DNA from 4 places in the Paenibacillus vulneris genome. Region 2 is predicted to be linked to each of the others. Evidence: riboswitches for the same ligand, from Rfam matches in the RefSeq annotation. Region 2 holds a riboswitch; each other region holds the start of a gene.
What was found. Region 2 has a riboswitch for cyclic di-GMP ahead of ABEA66_RS27355 (response regulator). Riboswitches for the same ligand answer to the same signal wherever they lie in the genome.
Positions count from the first base shown of each region.

Region 1 (3,098 bases), on a different contig from region 2:
GCATGAACAAACCCCTCCCGGCTCCTTATTTAACCGTTGGTAAGTTATTGCAGGTATATGTGCATACAAAAAAACCGCAAGCTTAATCGCTTGCAGTTCCTCTATTATGGATTCAGTTATTCAGGAAGCCGACTTGGGAAAGGTCAGCATAAATACAGTTTCCTTATCCGTGCTGGAGAACGAGATCTCCCCGTCATTTTTATGCATAATTTGCTTGCAAATCGTAAGACCTAAACCCGTTCCATTCGTTTTGTTGGTAACAAATGGAACAAACAGCGACTTGGCGAGCTCCGCCGGAATAGGAGGACCGTTATTCGTAATGTGAATATAGGCTTTACGCTGGTCCTCGAAGGCGGATATCTTCATTTTTTTATCATACTTCGCTTGAGAGAGCGCATCGATACCATTATTAATCAAATTGTTCAGCACCTGTTGGATTCCCAGCCTCTGAACGCGAAGGGTCATATGCTCCGGAATTTTAACGCACAGATTGACATTTTCATTAATTAGTCGAGGGCGCAGCAACGACAGGTTGTATTCCAGCATCTGCTTGACGGAGATCGGCTCCTTCTCTTCTTCCACCATAGGCTTCTTGGAGAAGCTGAGAAATCCGGTCACCTGCATATGCATATTGTTGCATTCATCCTCTATGAACTCCAAATAGGAGTCTATCTTCTCTTTTGGCAGAGAATGGATATTAGAACGAAGCAGTTTAATAAACCCTTTAATAGAAGTTAAAGGGTTGCGAATTTCGTGCGCCATGCTGGCGGCCATTTTCCCGATCAGATTCATCAGGTCGTCGTGAAGCTGGTGAATAGCCGTATCTTTTTCTATCATTGAAGCCAATGTAATCTGCCAATAATGCTTGCATAGGATTCCCTCGAAATCGTCGATTCGAAGACAAATTTGGTGATACAAGGTTGCCGGCAGCGAATCTCCGAGTACATCCAGCAAGGCGCGGCGCCATGAGTGAGAGCATTGAATAATATCAATAATTTGAAGCCCCAATTCCTCGAACCTTCCGCACCAATCGTCAACCAATTGCCGAATCGGATGCTGCTCCGGGGGAATATGAAGATCGGTAATATAATCAAAATAGATGTCGCCCCTGCGCATCATATTGGATACATTATACCCGCGTAAAATCTGCTCCTCCATCAGCTTCTGCCACTGCTCAATAACCTGTGACTTCTTATCCCTTACATGCTTTAACAAAGGCTCTGCATCCATAAAAGAAAACCCGCCTATATATAGGAGTGTGATATTACATAACATATCATAAAGAGATCGGAAGTCCAATGCTCAAAACTATAGGACTTTATATACATTTTGTCTCATAGGAATAGTATACATTATTATGCGGAAATATAAATATGAAATTCTCCGATGGATTCCAGACTAAGAGGAATACTGAACACTTCGCCACCCCAATGGTTTGCAGCTCCATTAATGAGGCTCGGCGGTGTAATATCGACTTCGATCCCCTGCTGAAACAGCAAGGTGCTGGCATTTCCGCTAATCATATTCCCCAGCTCGCCGACCGCGCTCTGGCACATCTCATCAAAATGCGTGAGGGGGTAACCGCCCATCATCCCGGATACCATCCGTAAAGCAACCGTCTCGGGAATACCAAAAATAATATCCTTTTGCAGCTGGCCTAGAATCCCGATTTTGAGCCAAACGTAATCCTCCGTGTATTGGATCGTTCTCATACTAAGCTGCCCGACAATGGGTTTAATTTGGATCAGCGTTTCAATGACATGAAGTGATGAAGTTAAGAACGGGTTCACGAAGTTTGCTTGCACATGATACAGCCCCTTTACAAAGAAAGTTATAAGAATTAAAAAAAACTGCCCGAAATTGGGCAGTCTTGTTTTTGCAAAACTTAGAACCTATGCGCCGTTTTCGGTAACCCAGCCGCCATAGGAATGCTCCTTTAGGCCTGTGGCTTTGCGTCCCTGCCTTTCGGCAAGTTTGCCATTATCGATTTGTCATGGTGATTATATAGCCAAACTACATCCATTGTAGCATACAAGCTGGCAAAATAGTACTTGTTTTCCTATAGCACCAACCGCATCTCCATGACTTTACTACTATATCCGGCTATTTGTAAAGAGGCCAAATTCATATAAGTACCCGCCAAGTGGTGAAGAACCTATTTCAGTCCCGTTAATGCAATGCCGCGGATAATATGCTTTTGAAACAACAGGAATACGGCGATTAGCGGAAGCACCGAGACACTTGCTCCTGTCATAATCATCGCCCAGCCGCTGCTGTCCTTCTGTTCGCTCGAGAAGAAGGATATGCCCACCGGAATGGTTAATCGTTCGGGCGACTGGGTCACAATAAGCGGCCAAATAAAAGCGTTCCAGCTGGATAAAAAAGTAAGTATTCCTAATGCAGCCAGCGCGGGACGAACAAGAGGCACCGCAATACGCACCATGATGCTCCATTCATTCAAACCATCGACTCTGGCTGCGTCCAGCAGCTCTTGAGGAACCTGCTCCATAAATTGCTTCATCAGGAAAATGCCGAAAGCCGACATGATCCCGGGAAACAAAATCCCCGTATACGTATCTACCCAATCCAGTTGAACAGAGGCGATATACCAGGGGATGATCAGCATCTCCGTAGGCACCATCATCGTGCTTAAGATGGCGATAAAGATAACCTGCTTGCCGTGAAATGAAAATCGGGCCAGAATATAGCCTGCTACCGTATCAAACAGCGCCACGCTTGCCGTCGTTATGCAGGCTACGATCAGGCTGTTCAGCATCCAATCGGCGAACGGGGATTGGACGAACAAGGCCGCATAATTATCAAGGGTCATCGTCTCCGGAATCAGCTGCAAGGAGAATACGTCCTTCGGCAGCTTCAAGGAGGTGGCGATCATCCACACAAAAGGAAATACCATTCCCGCAGCTCCGATGATGAGTACGATATGAAGCAGAACTATAGTAGCCCCGAACCGGCGCCTCTTGTTCGTTCCACCGGCGTTTCCTGTAACCTTCACTGCCTTCACCCCCTAGGGCCTAATACTCTGTTTTGCTGCTTAATATCTTCATCTGCAGCAGAGACAGCAATAAAATAATGACAAA
Region 1 covers NZ_BAABJG010000021.1:152,382-155,479, forward strand. The annotation lists gene ABEA66_RS19065 (sensor histidine kinase) at 121-1,230, opposite strand; gene ABEA66_RS19070 (chemotaxis protein CheX) at 1,356-1,805, opposite strand; cyclic di-GMP riboswitch class I at 1,905-1,989, opposite strand; gene ABEA66_RS19075 (carbohydrate ABC transporter permease) at 2,156-3,013, opposite strand; gene ABEA66_RS19080 (carbohydrate ABC transporter permease) at 3,033-3,098, opposite strand, start outside.
Region 1: another riboswitch for cyclic di-GMP. It lies ahead of ABEA66_RS19070 (chemotaxis protein CheX); the one in region 2 lies ahead of ABEA66_RS27355 (response regulator).

Region 2 (3,098 bases):
CTTCCGATGATAGAAGTATGCGCGGCGGGAAAGTGCCAGGCGGCTCATGGCTTCTGAGGACGCCAGATTATCAAAATATCTCAACCGAACAAATAAGCCCTCTTCCGAGGTGAGCGCCGTGAGAGCGTAGTCGATCAGACCGATTCTGGATAGCAACAATGGGATTTCATGTTCAGTGATCTGTATGCGTCGAATGACCGTTCGCAATACCGTTTCCTGTTTTCTGCTGCTATGAGCCGCAACCATATCCAGGGTGCGCGTCAATTCTGGGATGTAAGTGAGTTCGGATTGAACATACTTCAATCTCGCTTTCCAGTCCTTATAGGACTTTAGCCATGATTCAACTTTCTCGTAGGGAATGGAGACCGGGTCCGCGACATCACAAATCCCTCCTTGCTGTGCATGCTTTCTTAACGTTTTCCGCCAGTTTCGGCAGTCAATCGACTTCGTTGTACGTTGTTCACTCTCCATTTCTATCGTCATCTTCCCTTCTTTTCTAGTTTGGCATAAGTTGACAAGGTACTATTTTCACAACCTTCGTTCCGCTTTTTACGACTCTCACCTCCGGTAAATTCCTCCTAATAATATCCATCTGCACCTACCATTTTACCTATAAAGCGCTTAAATATGGAGGGTGATTTTTTCATCACGCTATCAATTCATAAAGTGTCGAATGAACGCAAAATGACTCGAATCGAGTACGAATCGCTAACACATGATTCGATCATGCCGATCGTACAAGCCTCTTCGTTTTGCTTTTTCCGCCGCTTCATGAATGGAGCAAGCGTTGAATTTTCGAATGATGTTACGAACGTGCGATTTCATGGTGTTCGCTGTGACGCCTAATAACTCTCTGATCACCGGCTGTCTATAGCCCCAACCGATCAACTGCAAGATCTCTTTTTCAGTGGGCGTCAGCATTCGATGTAATTCTTTTCGCTTATCCAGCCCAATTTCATTACGGATAATGGATGCAACATCGGCATGAAGAGAAGGTTGCCCCCGATACGCTTCCCTTACGGCATTTACGACATCAGCATAGTTTATCTTGGTAATATAATTGATCGCCCCGGCTAGCACAGCTTCCACAATGATTTCAGGCTCGTAGAGGGAGGTCAAGATAATGATTGGCATTGATTTCATTTTCAGAACTTCGGAAATTGTATGGAGTCCATCCTGTTGCGATGAATGAAGTATCAGATCAAGAATCATCACGTCTAAATCCAATTGCACACTCGCTCGAATGGCCGATTCCTTGTTTGTTGCAATATGAAATATATTCATATCCGGCTCTGCATTGATAAGCCCCGCCATCCGTTGTTGCCAAATGGGGTCGCTGTCCACCAGCAATACTTGGATCTTGCCTTCTTTCCAACGCACGACTTCATCAACTTCTACGGCATAACTTGCACGCTCCTCCATCTTTTCATCACCTCATTGATTGTTCTGGAAAAACAAAAAAGACACGTACCCTCGGAAGGCCGTGCCTTTTCCTGACAGCATTAGAGAGGGTAACCCGGCGATCATTGCAAGCATGCGGAAGACCCGTGGCTTTGCGTCCCAGTCTTTCGAACTGGTTTGCCTTTTTCCTGTTGGAACTTGTCGTCATTCGTTATACTGCCCCATGTCCGTTGTTGTCTTTTTCATCACCACTAAGCATAATCCGGAAGCTCGCAAGGCTACGAAAGAAGATGCCTCGGGGCATCTCCTTTACATCTCGGTCGTCTTTGAAACACCCGTAACCGCTTCGTTCCTGTAACCTTAGCAGCATGGATACCGCTTCCGCCCGAGTGGCCGTAATGTCCGGAACGAATTTGCTGCCGTTCGGCCGTCAATAATACCTAGTTTGCGGATCGTTTCCACCGAGCCTTTTGCCCACCTCGGAATGTTTTCGTCATCAGCAAAGCCCGTTGTTGTATGCGAATTAAGTGAGACTTTCAGCGTTTTTGCGATCATCGATATCATCTCCGCTCGGGTGATCTGAGCATCCGGTCGGAAGCTGCCGTCCTCGTACCCGCTGACGATTCCCGCTTTTACAGCGAGAGCAACCGCCTGCTTGGCCAGTCACCGATCTTCGTCTGATCCGTGAAGGTAAGGGTTGCATCAGTTCCCTCCAATCTCAGTGCGTCTGCTAGCATAACCGTACATCCGCAGATCCATGCCGTATTCGTGTCTCAAACGCTTGTTGATGTTCAGCAGGCCGACGCCCTGACGCCTGTCCGATCCGGAAGCCGGCAGTCGACTTAGCTGTTCGCTCTCGATGCCGACACCGCTATCTTCAATCACAAACCAATATTCGCCCTCCGTTTCAAAAGTCGTCAATTTGACCGTTCCGCCTTCTATCCGATTGCCGATCTCGTGCCGAATCGCGTTTTCGACGAGCGGCTGCAGCAGCAGGGGAGGGATGCTCACCCGGTACATCCTCGAATTGTAAGCGATCCTTGAAGCGCGCTTTTTCAATATCGACGTATGTCCGGATCAGGTTGAACTCTTCACGAAAGCGATCCGCTTCTCCATATGGCTTAACCGGAAGCTGCCTCGCAAATAATCGACCAGATCCGCGGTCAATTTTCGCGAACGTTCCGCATCCGTATAACTTGATGCAACGACGTTGTACAAAAAATGCGGCTTGATCTGCGAATGCAGAAACGCCACTTCCAGATCGACCGCTGGTATGCTTCCCTTTTTAATTCAGATAATGAGGCGTCACGAAAGCGTACTCCGGTGCTTTGACCGGACGTTCGCTTAACAGGGAAGCTGCTATCGGTTTCCCGCGTTGCCTGCGATCGGCAGGGTGAATGTGAACGTCGTGCCGACGCCTTTCGTCGAAGATACCGTTACGGTTCCCTTTAGCAACTCGACCAGTTGTTTGACGATGGACAGCCCGAGCCCGAAGCCCCGGCGTTCCGCTCGCTCATCAAACAATTGGAACGCTTCGAACAGGTGCGGGATGTGCTGCGCTTCGATTCCTTCCCCCGTATCTTTGACCGAAACTTCAATCATGCTGCGATTCTCCGCCGCTGTGACGACAATGCTCCCGTTCACCGTATGCTTGACCGCGTTGTCCGAGCAGGTTGCCGACGATCTAGCCGAACCGG
Region 2 covers NZ_BAABJG010000035.1:47,860-50,957, forward strand. The annotation lists gene ABEA66_RS27350 (hypothetical protein) at 1-483, opposite strand, end outside; gene ABEA66_RS27355 (response regulator) at 709-1,422, opposite strand; cyclic di-GMP riboswitch class I at 1,508-1,593, opposite strand; gene ABEA66_RS36435 (S-layer homology domain-containing protein) at 1,762-2,064, opposite strand; gene ABEA66_RS27360 (sensor histidine kinase) at 2,104-2,412, opposite strand; gene ABEA66_RS27365 (histidine kinase) at 2,479-2,655, opposite strand; gene ABEA66_RS27370 (sensor histidine kinase) at 2,761-3,098, opposite strand, start outside; gene ABEA66_RS27375 (sensor histidine kinase) at 3,086-3,098, opposite strand, start outside.

Region 3 (3,098 bases), on a different contig from region 2:
TGGGCTTCCCGCTGCTTCCCAACCTTTCGTCAGCTCAAACCACGAGATTAGATCGGTATCTAATCCGGCTGGAACCATTTGTTTCTCCCTTGCGAAGGTAAACGTAGCAACATTTCCAAATTTATTAGTATTAAGCTGAACTTTACCATTCGTTAGCCGCAAATTCTTATCAAACTTGCCATTGATCAACAGATAGTATGTATATCTCGATTGCATAACTGACTGGTCTAATGACAACGTAATCCCGGCATCCGCCCAGTTATTCGTTTTTTGAACGGTGAACTGACGCGGCATGCTCTTTAGCCCTGTAGGAGCACCTGAGTCGGCAACGTCCTCAGTAAAGTCTGTGCTTTTATTATTGTCGCCAAACATAAAGAACGATCTATCGTTATTTATGTCGAAACCGGTGACCGCCGCATTCGAAGCATCAATCTTATCACCGAGCGCAATAGTTACCAGCGCATTGTCTTCCTGCGAAACGGATTGTTTTTGTTTCAGCGCGCTGGCATCGTCCCGACCGAGTCCGGTAATCCGGTAAGTAGCATCTGTGCTATTCCCAGGATTCCAGAATACTCCTTTATTACTATCGATATATTCCTCGATACCGGTGCCATCCGGCTTCTTGATCGTCAAACCATATTTGATTCCAAGGTAGCTATTGACCTGTTTTCTTTCTTCAGGTTCTAGCGGGCGATTGTATACAATAAGCTCGGAAGTCGCTCCGTTTAAAACCGAACTATGACCAGCGCCAAAATAGTAAGTAGTTGTAATACCCTCTTGCGAATTGAATTTAGAAGGCGTGTAAGGAGTTATGACGGCCGGCTCTCCAATGCGCTTTCCATCCAGAGAGAGAGCCCACTCATGCTTGTTCTCACTGCTGTTAAATAGGTTCGATACATGCATCACATGCGTATTCGTCGAATTCTGCTGGTCGGTATCCAATGAACGGCTTTGGCGGGTAGCGACATCAGTACCAAAATATGAGGAAATTGTATCCCTGGTATATTTTGCCTTTTCGCCAGGAATACTATCTGGAAAGTCGCCACCAAGCTCCCACGGGAACCCCGCATTATTAGTGGCATTGCTTTGCACGGAAAAAACTTCTCTGGATAGATCGTCTACATTAAACTTATTAAGGGAAAGAAAACCATTGGTCGAGCCCTTTGTCAAGCCCGGGTTATAGTTAATCGCATCGGGTTTGTACTGGGCAGTCGAGGCGTTTTGCCAATTTCTTCCTCCTGCCAGATCATTCACATGATGAATTGCACCAGCGACAGTGGGAGCAATCGGGACTGTAGCAGTAGAATACACACTGTCTGCCACACTCAAATTGACCCAAGAAATCAGGCCGTCTGCAACTCCGCCTGGCCCAGTCATCACAGTCGGCGCAGCAGCCGCTTTCTGTGGCACAACGCCGACAATGCTTCCGAACAGCAAGGCTGCGCTGAACGTTAAGTTCATGCCTTTCTTCCACTTTTGTTTAAATCCAAATCTTGCGGACACGCTTATCAAACCTCCTCTTGTTTAAAGTTGCGTCCAAAGTCAACGCAAAGTGTTACAAATTTTATTGCCCAACGAAAAATTTGTTTAGATGATTTCGGTTTTTAAGAACTGAATCATAAAAATTTGGGCATAAATCCCCAGTTCTCCTGGGCAAGTTGGTTGCATTGTCCAGTCTCCTTATTCTTTAATTTAAACTCTTCCTGCAACCAGGTTCTGCACGACCAAACCACTCCCATTCAACTATCGTTTTGCAGGTCCCTTCCTCTGATATCTATGGACACACAAAGAAAGCCAATCCGTTGGCAACCCAGCTACCATCCCAAATTTACTTTGGGGAAGGCCCGCGGCTTTGCGTCCCTGCCTTTCGGTCAGGTTTGCCTTTTTCAGTTGTATTGGCATTACATAATTCTACAAGTCAAAACTGAACAATTTCTGAACAAGTCGGAATTTGTCGAAAATGTCCCGCTCGTTCTAACCGATGACAAAACAAAACAAAACAAAGAAGCATCAAAGACATTGAGTAATTCTTTGATGCTTCTCATAACGCCAACTTTGTGCTTACTTATGATACGGTTCTCCGGCTGTCTGTAACGGCAAGTTCTTTACTGCCCCTCAATGTCTACCTCTAAACCGTTTCATCGCCTCCTCGGTCACCGGCTCGAAGAGGTTAAGAAGGTTGCCGTCGGGATCGCGGAACAGCATAGAACGGTTCCCCCACGGCATCGTGGTCGGTTCCTTTACCCAATTATCGACAAATGGCTTCAAGCGCACATATTCAGCATCGACATCGTCGACGCGGAACTCAATAATGACAGTGCGATTGTTGGCCCCCACAACGGAACCGGCGCCGATTAGCTGCGCTGTCTGGGAGTGGCCGATTGCAAGGGTGCATGATGGCACAACGAGTTCGGCAAATACGGGCGCGGGTCGCTCCGCCGAAACCCCCATGACTTTCTCATAGAACTCGACGAGACGATCCACATCGTCAGTAATGATGCGTACAGAAGCGAAATTCATAACATATCATCCTTCCTAGTAATAATAGGTGCTGTGTCCCACAGCCGTTGCATAACATATTTTTTACTTATCTATCTCCTTTACATTTACATGTCCAATTATAAAAAAAGGCTACTGACAACGTTATGTCAGTAGCGTTTGAGAATTTTTTGGGCTTCCTCACGAATTCGATTTTGGAAAGATTCAGGTTCCAATACTATTACGCCCGCTCCCCAGCCTAGCACCCATTGCAGCAATTCATCCAGCTGACGAACGCGTAAGACCACATCCAATCCATCTTGATGCTCTTTCATATCCTCTATGAAATGATAGTTCGATTCCTTCACCTTATCTGCGATGTCATGATTAAATCGAAGGCAGACTCGCAAGTGGCGATCATCTAAAGGGGTATACTCCCTTAAGTCAAAATGCGCCGGGAGCTCGAATCGTTCGTCCAGTTCGATAAGCTCAGCCATTCGGGACAACCGGAAATGGCGGATGTCTTGGCGCAGATCACACCAGGCCACAAGCATCCAAGACCCTTCAACGAGTACAAGGCCATAGGGAGCGACGGTACGTTCGCTATGGCGGCTTCCCGT
Region 3 covers NZ_BAABJG010000049.1:3,877-6,974, forward strand. The annotation lists partial or broken gene ABEA66_RS31535 (DUF8202 domain-containing protein) at 1-1,503, opposite strand, end outside; cyclic di-GMP riboswitch class I at 1,802-1,892, opposite strand; gene ABEA66_RS31540 (VOC family protein) at 2,116-2,520, opposite strand; gene ABEA66_RS31545 (helix-turn-helix transcriptional regulator) at 2,649-3,098, opposite strand, start outside.
Region 3: another riboswitch for cyclic di-GMP. It lies ahead of ABEA66_RS31535 (DUF8202 domain-containing protein); the one in region 2 lies ahead of ABEA66_RS27355 (response regulator).

Region 4 (3,098 bases), on a different contig from region 2:
CGCTGCCTACCGCATGCGCATCATCAGCCGTGACAGCCACGGTGATGACTGCTCCCAAGTCGTCCGCAGTTAATGTATAGCTGGACCCCGTCGCATTCGTAATGGCGACTCCGTTACGATACCACTGGTAGGTCGGCACATTACCTGTCGTCGTGTTCGGCGAATATGTAATTCCCGTTACGTTTGCCGTCAACGTCTGACCGACCTTGGCAGTTCCATCGATCGTTACACTGCCTCCCATCACCGGAAGCCCGATAACCTTGGTGGCAGAGATGTTACTAATGACACCGCGGTTATATTCGACAATAACTCCCGGGTCTCTATATGTACTGCTGCCGTGTATATTAAGCACGGGTAAGTAACCTATTTTGGTATTATTTGTATCTAGTAAAAGTGTAAGATGGTCGTAGGATCCATTAGGTACAATCTCATTCGAGGTATCAAGTCCTGTTTGGTAACCCGTTGATACATACCTTGTGTAGTTACCAACAGAAGTGTCCCAATTAGGTGAGTAAGTTTTAGTCGCGCCTATGAAGCTTATAAAGTACCAGCTTCCCGACCAGAAACTCTTAAATTCTTTAAACATACTGGCAATCGCAAGCATTTCTCTAGGATTATCTTTTGCCGGTTCTACAAGATGTCCGTTAATGCTCGCCGCAATAGTCACAGCGTCCTTAAATGTCATGGTACCGTTACTTTCTCTTGCCACATATACAAAATAGCGTCCATTATAAGTACGCACAGAGGTTTTTCCATCGGTCAATGGCGCCCCTGGTGTTACATTGACAATGACATTTTGAGTCTGCCCCGAAACTGGTGTAAATGTCATGTTTCGAATAGCAGCTTGAATGTCTTCATATTTAGTATTACCCGAGAAATTGAACACTCTATTTGCGGGTGTGGATTTATCAGTAGTAATACCATTAATGGTTATACCATTAGTCAACTCAGTAATACCGCTAGACAGAGTTCCAAGTGTAATGGAGCCTCTATCTACAGCCACTGTAAAGTATCCGCCCTTTGTATCAACAACGCCTGTACTTCCGAATGCAGCGTTTGGCAGCTGATAGGTTGCCCCGGTTACTCCAACAGGATTCCCGAGATCAAGTGTCGGCGTTGCCGCTGCTTCTGCTTCTAATGGCTGAAAAGGGATCAGCGTCAATACCATAACGATTGCCATTAGAAGAGACAGCATTCTTCGATTATTTAATTTCAACTTTTGTTCACTCCTTCATATAGAAATTCTCTCTCAAATTTCTCGCGAATCAGAAGAGTTGCCCCTCTCTTCTTTAAGCCATGCCCTTTTCATCTCTCACCTCCAACCAGAATACATTCGACATTAGCAACTCCCTCCTATTTTAGAAATTATTAAAAACCCCCGTCCAAAAGCGGGCATTCGCTAATAGACGGAGGTTTCCGTCGCATTCGACAGCTGGCTGGCATTGGTTCTTGCTTTTACAGCGAGTCCTTAGCCCCTTTAGCTTTGCGTCCCGGCCTTTCGACCGGTTTGCCATTATCGTACGATCTCTTTTCAAATATGTAATAGATAGTTACTCAGCCATGGCATAGAGTATGGGGAAAATTTACGTTCAGGCACTTTAGACCCAACATTTTTATAATATATGACAAATCTGAACAATTTCTGAACAACTCCGACCAGTCGTGTCGGAATATGTCTACCGGTCGGAAAAATAGCATCCTGTTTCAGGCTTGATAATAACGTTTACCTGGTACACGGTTCTAAAATCGAGCTGATCTTCCATTAACGTTTCTTTGTCTTTCCATTCAAATGCGGAGGTGGAAATTCACAGGTTACAGAGACTACAATGGTCTTATATGCACTTTTACACAGTGACCTTTGAGAGAGTAATGTACATTCTCTGCATTTGGCGGCCTAATTGAAAATGTAAGGAAGGTGAACCCTATATGAGAACGAATCGTTCTTCATCCGCATTGGGCGATTTTATCAAATCGCGCAGGGAACGGCTGCAGCCTTCGGAGGCGGGGATACAGCCGCTGCCTGGACGAAGACGTACCCCGGGGCTTCGAAGAGAAGAAGTCTCTTATCTTGCCAATATGAGCGTGACGCTGTATTCGGAGATCGGATGGAAGCATACCAGGATAAGGAAGCTGGCCAATTGGTTAGCCTGATGAAGGGCGAGCTGCCCGGTATTGATATGAGCATGTTTAATAAAATGATTGTCGGCGACCCGGATAAAATGGCGCAGCAGATTATACACCGTGTCGATCAGGGGTATGGCCCTGTACGTATGGCACTTGGCAACGATGCCTATGAACAAATCCGAACAGCCCTGCTGGAAAGACTGGCTGCTTTTGGAAGTACAGAAAGAGCTGGCTTATTCCACGGATGCAGATGATGCGCTAAAGCAGGTTTAAATATCAAAGCCACTCCAGGAACTGGGGTGGTTTTCCCCATTTCTTCTGTCTTTTTTGTCTATCCATTCCATCGGGAGATGGAAACTCACCTGTTGTAGAGATTACAATGTTCTTATATCAACAATGGGTACGGGGGTTGAACAAATGAAAGAAGCGCTTGATTACTTTCTAAATGAAGACCAAGTCTGCAGCGGAACCGAGGATCCTGATGAGGGTATTGATTATATTTTTATGTTAGATCCGGAAGAATGGGCCATTCTAATGGGCGAGTGGAACCATCGTTCGATTTCTTGGAAAAGCGGGGTTACCTATTTTGCAGGCTTTCGCAGACTCCCCGTCAATAAAGAGATTTTGATGAAAGCCATTCATGATGAAGCAACCAGCGTTTACGAACAAGGTCTACTTTCTTTACATCAGACGTTAACTGAGGAATGGGAAGAAACGGGGAGTACATCAGCTGCACTCTCTGAACAAGAAAAGGGGACCGTGTTGGAAAAGCTAACACATACAAGTGATAGCTTCAGAGAGTATCCTGAATATAACGAATTAATAAATTTGTTGACTGATAGATAAGAGATTGGGCATCCTTTGTCCGTACCAATGCATTGTGGAATAAAAACCCAATTATATAAAGTGTTAACATTGCTTGAAATCTTGAATATGATATGTCGTTCGGTATTCAACACCGAAAATAAGTTTGT
Region 4 covers NZ_BAABJG010000050.1:1,911-5,008, forward strand. The annotation lists partial or broken gene ABEA66_RS31580 (cadherin-like beta sandwich domain-containing protein) at 1-1,216, opposite strand, end outside; cyclic di-GMP riboswitch class I at 1,425-1,522, opposite strand; partial or broken gene ABEA66_RS31585 (DNA-binding protein) at 1,927-2,097, shown strand; gene ABEA66_RS31590 (Rossmann-fold NAD(P)-binding domain-containing protein) at 2,106-2,378, shown strand; gene ABEA66_RS31595 (hypothetical protein) at 2,542-2,970, shown strand.
Region 4: another riboswitch for cyclic di-GMP. It lies ahead of ABEA66_RS31580 (cadherin-like beta sandwich domain-containing protein); the one in region 2 lies ahead of ABEA66_RS27355 (response regulator).